One region of the Mesorhizobium huakuii genome, then DNA from elsewhere that is predicted to be linked to it. Evidence: predicted binding sites of a transcription regulator. Region 1 holds the regulator's gene; the other holds the start of a gene.

The links. The regulator PhoB, encoded in region 1, activates phosphate uptake and scavenging genes when phosphate is short. The targets are predictions, from matches to a motif close to TGTCATNNANCTGTCAT.
Region 2: the regulator PhoB is predicted to act here: its motif matches at 1,312-1,328, upstream of HB778_RS19500 (ceramide glucosyltransferase).

The regions. Positions count from the first base shown of each region.
Region 1 covers NZ_CP050296.1:2,228,284-2,232,011, reverse strand. Annotated here, with positions in the region: gene phoU (phosphate signaling complex protein PhoU) at 1-707, shown strand, start outside; gene phoB (phosphate regulon transcriptional regulator PhoB) at 727-1,416, shown strand; gene HB778_RS10890 (ROK family protein) at 1,571-2,818, opposite strand; gene xylF (D-xylose ABC transporter substrate-binding protein) at 3,087-3,728, shown strand, end outside.
Region 2 covers NZ_CP050296.1:3,959,260-3,962,987, forward strand. Annotated here, with positions in the region: gene HB778_RS19490 (Hsp33 family molecular chaperone) at 1-634, shown strand, start outside; gene apaG (Co2+/Mg2+ efflux protein ApaG) at 816-1,208, opposite strand; gene HB778_RS19500 (ceramide glucosyltransferase) at 1,430-2,581, shown strand; gene HB778_RS19505 (BrnA antitoxin family protein) at 2,885-3,112, shown strand; gene HB778_RS19510 (O-succinylhomoserine sulfhydrylase) at 3,134-3,728, opposite strand, start outside.

The sequences.
Region 1 (3,728 bases):
TGGCCGAACATACAGTCGCAGCCTTCGACGAGGATCTCGGACAGATCAGCAGACTGATCAGCGACATGGGCGATCTCGCCGGCTCGATGGTCGGCGGTGCCACCAAGGCACTGCTGAATTCCGACAATGCTCTGGCACAGCGCGTGGTCTCCGACGACGCCATCATGGATGCGCGCCAGCGCGAGCTCGACGACCGCGCCATCACACTGATCGCCAAGCGCCAGCCTATGGCCGACGATCTGCGTCATGTCGTCGGCTCGATCCGCATGGCCGGCGACCTCGAACGCATCGGCGATCTTGCCAAGAACATCGCCAAGCGCGTCGGCACCGTCGGGCTCAGCGCCACGCCGCGCGATCTTTCGCACTCCATCGACGCCATGGCGCAGCTGGTGTTGATCCAGGTGCAGGGCGTGATCGAAGAGTATGCGGCGCGCGATGCCGCCGCGCTGGCGAAGCTGCGCGCCGACGACGAGCGCATCGACGTCAAATACACCTCCGTCTTCCGCGAACTGCTGACCTATATGATGGAGGATCCGCGCAACATCACGGCTTGCACGCATCTGCTGTTCTGCGCCAAGAATCTCGAACGCATCGGCGACCATGTGACCAACATCGCCGAAAACGCGTACTATGTCCTGACCGGCACGCAACTGCCCGCCAACCGTCCAAAACAGGACGAGACGGCGATGTCGGCGCCGGCGGCCTGAGCGCAGGGGTAACCAATCGATGATCGCACCACGCATCATGGTGGTGGAGGATGAGGAGCCGCTTGGCGTGCTCCTCCGCTACAATCTGGAATCGGAGGGTTACCAGGTCGAGGTGGTGACACGCGGCGACGAAGCCGAAATCCGCCTGCAGGAAAACGTGCCCGACCTTCTGGTGCTCGACTGGATGGTGCCGGCGGTGTCCGGCATCGAACTCTGCCGGCGCCTGCGGATGCGGCCCGAGACCGAGCGGCTGCCGATCATCATGCTGACCGCGCGCGGCGAGGAAAGCGACCGTGTGCGCGGCCTTTCGACCGGCGCCGACGACTATCTGGTCAAGCCGTTCTCGACGCCGGAATTCATGGCTCGCGTCAAGGCGCTGCTGCGCCGCGCCAAGCCGGAAGTTCTGTCCAGCGTGCTCAAGGTCGGCGACATCGTGCTCGACCGCGAATCGCACCGGGTCTATCGCAAGAAGAGCGAGATCCGGCTCGGGCCGACCGAGTTCCGCCTGCTCGAATTCATGATGCGCCATCCCGGTCGCGTGTTCTCGCGCAGCCAGTTGCTCGACAATGTCTGGGGCGAGACGATCTACATCGACGAGCGCACCGTGGACGTGCATGTCGGCCGGCTGCGCAAGGCGGTCAACAATGGCCGCATGCCCGATGTTATCAGGACCATTCGGGGGGCGGGCTACGCGATCCGCGAGGATTAGGGATATGCTGATATTCAGGTGATGCCGGCCTGCGAATGGCGGTTTCCCGCGCTTCCGGTACTCACGGACCCAAATGTCCGCTCCGTTCCGGTTCTCGGAACCCGCCATTCTCGACTCGGCCTGACCTGAATCTCAACATATCCCTGCGCGTTACTCAGGCAACGTTCTTGCCGGCAACGCCTGACTTACCCTGCCCGCCCGGCGCGAAAATCTCCTGGTCGACGAAGGTCAGTGCGCGCATGGCGCAGCCTTCGCGGATCAGCGGCAGTTCGTTCGGTTCGGTGTCGAAGGAAATCGATTTCGAGTGCTGGCCGCCAGCGGTCTGGGCGATCGCCTCGCGCAATGCCGGCTCGATCAGGTCGAAGGCGGCGGCGCTGACGCCGACCATGGCGACGGGTGCGGGATCGATCAGCGCGAACAGGCTGCCGAGGCCATAGCCGAGCGCCTCGCCGGCTTTACGATAGGCTTCGCGCTCGGGCCCGTCCCGTTCCCGCGCCGTCGCGGCCAGTGCCCGCATCTGGGCGTCGCTGACATCTGCGACCGGCTCGGTGTCCTCACCGAGCTGCCGGGCATTGCGCCAGATGGCGTAGTTGCCGGCATAGGCCTCGACGCAGCCGCGCCGCCCGCAGCGGCAGAGCGCGCCGCCTGGCCGATGGATCATGTGGCCGAACTCGCCGCCCGAGGAATGGGTGCCGGTGAACAGCTCGCCCTTCAACACCAGCCCCATGCCGATGCCGTGCGAAAGCAGGATGGCGATGAAGTCGTCGCGGTAACGCTCGGGATCGCGCCAGCGCAGCGCCACCGCCATCATGTTGCAGTCGTTTTCCATGGTGGCGGGGATGCCGAACTCGGCTTCGAGTATATCGGCGAAGGCGATGTCGGTCTGTGGCGTGATCGGCGACCACAGCATCGCCCGGGCCTCGGTGTCTGTGATGCCCTGGATTGCCAGTGCGATGCGGGCGACGCTGCGCACGTCGATATCGGGATCCTCGAGGCGCCGCCGCACGATGGCGACGCATTCGCCGATCAGCGCCTCGCGCGACATGGTCAGCGTGTCCAGCCGGCGCTGTTCCTCCGATATCACCTGGCCGGCATAGTCGATGACGGCGACGGACAGGAAATTCAGCGACAGCACCACGGTCATGACGGCCGCGGCCTCCGGGTTGAGGCCGAGGCCGACCTGCGGCCTGCCGCGCTTCAGCGAGCCGGCCTCGCTCGGCTTGCCTTCGGCCAGGATGCCTTCACCGATCAGATCGGAGGAAATCGCCGATATGGTCGAATGGCTGAGGCCGGTGGTCGCGGCGATCTCGGTGCGCGAGGGCCGGCCGGCCCGGCGCACGGCCGCAATCACCATGGCGCGGTTGCGCCGGCGCAGATCGTCGTGACGGATTCCGACCGACATGTTTTCCACATCCTCCCGGTCGCCGCGGTTCCTCCGGCCCCTCAAACGCCGCGTGCGACACGGTCAAATACTGGCAGAAGCGGCCCGTCCTGTCATTTATTTATTCCGAGGCTCGAAAAAATTCGCAGGGACATCAAAATCCATCAGAATCGTTGTTGACAGCGTTCCGGTGTTGGACCAGTGTTTTTCGAGGCTCGAAAAAATAGAGCCTCTGTGCCGGCCTTAGGGCCAGTTTGGTCGCGCCATACGCGGCGCAGGGAGGAATATCATGAAGAGATTCACAGCCGCCATCCTGGCGGGTGTCGCCATGTCGCTGACGCTTGCGTCGGTCGCGCAGGCGAAGGACAAGGTCATCGGCGTTTCGTGGTCCAACTTCCAGGAAGAGCGCTGGAAGACTGACGAAGCCGCCATGAAGAAGGCCATCGAGGCCGCCGGCGACAAGTACATTTCCGCCGACGCACAGTCCAATCCCGGCAAGCAGCTTACCGATGTCGAGAGCCTCATCTCGCAGGGCGCCAATTCGTTGATCATCCTGGCGCAGGACGCCTCGGCCATCGGCCCGGCCGTGCAGAAGGCGTTGGACGAAGGCATTCCGGTCGTCGGCTATGACCGCCTGATCGAGAACAAGGACGTCTTCTACCTGACCTTCGACAACAAGGAAGTCGGCCGCTTGCAGGCCGCTGCGGTGTTCAAGGCCAAGCCGGAAGGCAATTATGTCTTTATCAAGGGCTCGGGCGCCGATCCGAATGCCGACTTCCTGTTCTCGGGCTCGATGGAAGTGCTCAAGGCGGCCATCGACAGCGGCAAGATCAAGAATGTCGGTGAGGCCTATACGGATGGCTGGCTGCCCGCCAACGCCCAGAAGAACATGGAACAGTTCCTGACCGCCAACGACAACAAGGTCGATGCG
Region 2 (3,728 bases), 1.7 Mb from region 1:
GACATCCCAGCAGACGCTGCTCGGTAGCGGCGTGCTGGCGCTGACCATCGACCAGGGCGCCCACACCCAGCGCTATCAGGGCATCGTCCAGCTTGACGGCGAAACGCTGGAGGACGCTGCGCGCACTTATTTCCGCCAGTCGGAACAGATCCCGACGGATATCAGGCTCTCGGTGGCCAAGCTTTTGACGCCCGGCGTTGGCGGCGCGCGTGAGCAGTGGCGCGCGGGCGGCATTCTGGCGCAGTTCCTGCCGCAGTCACCCGAGCGCATGCGCGTGCCCGACATTTCGGGCGGCGACGGCGATCCGCGCGACGTGACGCATGAACCGGCCGACAATTCCTGGCAGGAACTGGTGGCGCTGCTCGGTACCATCGAGCCGACCGAACTGATCGACCCGACTATCGGCGCCGAACGGCTGCTCTACCGCCTGTTCCACGAGCATGGCGTGCGCGTCTTCGGCGGCGCCCCCGTCGCCGACCAGTGCTCATGCTCCAGGGACAAGATCCGCGGCATCCTCGAGGGTTTTTCCGCGCAAGAGATCAAGGACAGCACCGAGGATGGCGGCATCCACGTCGCCTGCGAATTCTGCTCGACGCAGTACGACTTCGACCCGGCGGAATTCGCGGCACAGTAAAGTCCTTCCTTCTCCCCGTTTCACGGGGAGAAGGTGCCCGAAGGGCGGATGAGGGGCGGCGCTAACTTCGGCGAATAGCCGTGCGCAAACCCCGTCCTCGACGATATCTCAGGAAGGCTCGACGCCGCCCCTCATTGCCCTGCCGGGCATTTCTCCCCGTATAGTGACGGGGAGAAAGACGCTAATTCACCGTCCGCCTTGTCCCCGGCAGATCCAGCGAGAACGCCGGGATGGCGATATCAAAAGTCTCGCCGCGTTTGTTGCGCATCGTGTAGTGCCCGACCATGATGCCCGACGGGGTCGAGAGTGGGCAGCCGGACGTATATTGGTAGCTGTCGCCGGGATTGAGCTCGGGCTGGTCGCCGACCACGCCCGGGCCGCGCACTTCCTCGACCCGGCCGGCGCCGTCGGTGATGTGCCAATAGCGCGACAGAAGCTGCACGAATTCGTCCGACTGGTTGTCGATCGTTATCTGATAGCCCCAGACATAGCGGTTCTCGGAAGGATCCGAGCGGTCCTCGAGGTAGAACGGCCTGACCTGCACTTCGATGTTGCGCGTGACGGCGCGGTACATAAGCGGCTCCAAAACAATCCGATACCTTTCGGCGCTCCCGGCGAGCAGGTCAACGTGCGCGTCTTGTCGCGCCTGACTTTGAAACGCAGGTGCCGGCAAAGAATGTCATTTAAGTGACACACGACAATGATGGTGTGCACGAACCGGGCGACTCGGCGCTCTGTCGAACTGTTGAAAACGGCCACGATGCGGGCCGTCTTTTCTGGAGTGACCAGATCTCGATGGAACTCACTCTCATAGCCGCATCGCTTTCGACTGCTCTTATCCTTTCAAACGCTGCCAGCATCCTGCTCGCCGCCTCACAGCTGAAACGGCGCACGATCATCGCACGGCCAGCCGGCAAATCGCCGCCGGTGTCGATTGTCGTGCCGTCGCGCGGCGTCGAACCGTTCACGCAGGAGACGCTGGAGCGCGCCTTCTCGCTCGACTGGCCGCGCTACGAGCTGATCTTCTGCGTCGCCCATGCCGACGATCCGGTGGTCAGGTTGATCCGCGCCGCCATTGGCCGCTTTCCAAAAGTGCCGGCCCGGCTGTTGATCGGTGACGACCGCGTCAGCGCCAATCCCAAGCTCAACAATTGCGTCAAGGGCTGGGAAGCCGCACGGCACAACTGGGTCGTCCTGGCCGATTCCAACGTGCTGATGCCGAGAGACTACATCCAGCATCTGATGGCGGCGTGGCGGGCGGATACCGGCCTTGTCTGCTCGACGCCGATCGGTTCGCGGCCGCAGGGCTTCTGGGCCGAGGTCGAATGCGCCTTCCTCAACACGCTGCAGGCGCGCTGGCAGTACGCCGGCGAGGCGCTTGGTCTTGGTTTTGCCCAGGGCAAGAGCATGTTGTGGAACAAGCCGATGCTGGATGCCAATGGCGGCATTCGCGCGCTGGCCGCCGAAATCGCCGAAGACGCGGCCGCGACCAAGCTGGTCAATGGCCTCGGCCTGCGCGTCAATCTCGTCGCCGCGCCCTTCGAGCAGCCGCTCGGCCGGCGCAGGCTTGGCGAGATCTGGTCGCGTCAGGCCCGCTGGGCGCGCCTGCGCCGCGTCACCTTCCCGCTGTTCTTCGCGCCCGAGATCCTGACTGGCGCGGTGGTGCCGCTGACGCTTGCGCTGGTTGCGGCTGCCGGCGCCGGCTTCAGCCTGCCGCTGACGGCCATCGGCGTGCTGGCGGCCTTCTACCTTCCGGAGTGTGCCCTGGCCTGGTCCAAGGGTTGGCACCTGTCGCCACGCTCGGTCGCGGCAATCATGGCGCGCGACCTGATCTTGCCGGCGATGTGGGCACGCGGCTGGCTCGGCGGCGCCGTCGACTGGCGCGGCAATGCGATGACCATCGGCACCAAGGCGGCGGAACTGGAAGAGACGCCGTCGCGCGCCTGATCTCGACGGCTCAGCTTGATTCTAGGAGAAGTTATCGTATATACAAAAATTATTGGATTAGGCGCTATTTTTGTGTATACATAATTTATGAAACGCACCGATGGCGATGCTGTTCGAGTGGGATGAAAACAAGGCAAGGACGAACAAGGCCAAGCATGGCGTGGATTTTGCGATCGCTCCATCCTTCGATTTCGCCAATGGACTATGTCGAAAACCTCTAAGACAATCGTCCACCGCGAGGCTAGCCCGCCAAAGCAGTCACGTGCTGATGCTTTGGCGCTTGCCAGCAAGGCGCTCGCCGCGATGACCGATGAAGAAGATGCTACGATCATCGCTGCCGCCGAGGCCGATCCAGATGCACAACCGACCGATGTCGTTTCGCGCCGCAAGGTTGGCCGGCCACCACTTGCGCGCCCCAAGCGTGCCATACAGTTGCGGCTAGATGCCGATGTTCTCGACCGCTTCAAGGCTGATGGTGACGGCTGGCAGACGCGCATGAACGAAGCGCTGCGCAAGGCGGTGGGTCTGTAACCCTCGGCCTGCCGCTTGCCGCTATCCGGCCTTCAGCGCCTGCGCGATATCTTCCAGCAGATCGTCGGTATCCTCCAGGCCGATCGACAGCCTGAGCGTACCAGGCCCGATGCCGAGTTCGGCGCGCGCCTCGTCGCTCAAATTCTTGTGCGTCGTCGTCGCCGGATGGGTGATCAGGCTCTTGGCATCGCCAAGGTTGTTCGAGATCAGCACGATTTCGAGCGCGTTCTGCAGCGCGAAGGCCGCCTGCTTGCCGTCCTTGACGTCGAGGCAGATCAGCGTCGAGCCGCCCGACATCTGCTTCTTGACGATCTCGGCCTGCGGATGGTCGGCACGGCCGGGATAGATAACGCGGGCAATCTGCGGCTGATCTGCGAGGAAATCGGCGATCTTGCCGGCGCTCTCCGTCTGCTGGCGCACGCGCAGCGGCAGCGTCTCCAGGCCCTTTAGCAGCGTCCAGGCGTTGAAGGGCGACAGGCTGGGGCCGGTGTGGCGGAAATAGTCGTGCAAATTCTCGTCGATCCACTTCTTGTCCGACAAGATGACGCCGCCAAGACAACGGCCCTGGCCATCAATGTGCTTGGTCGCCGAATAGACGACGATATGGGCACCAAGC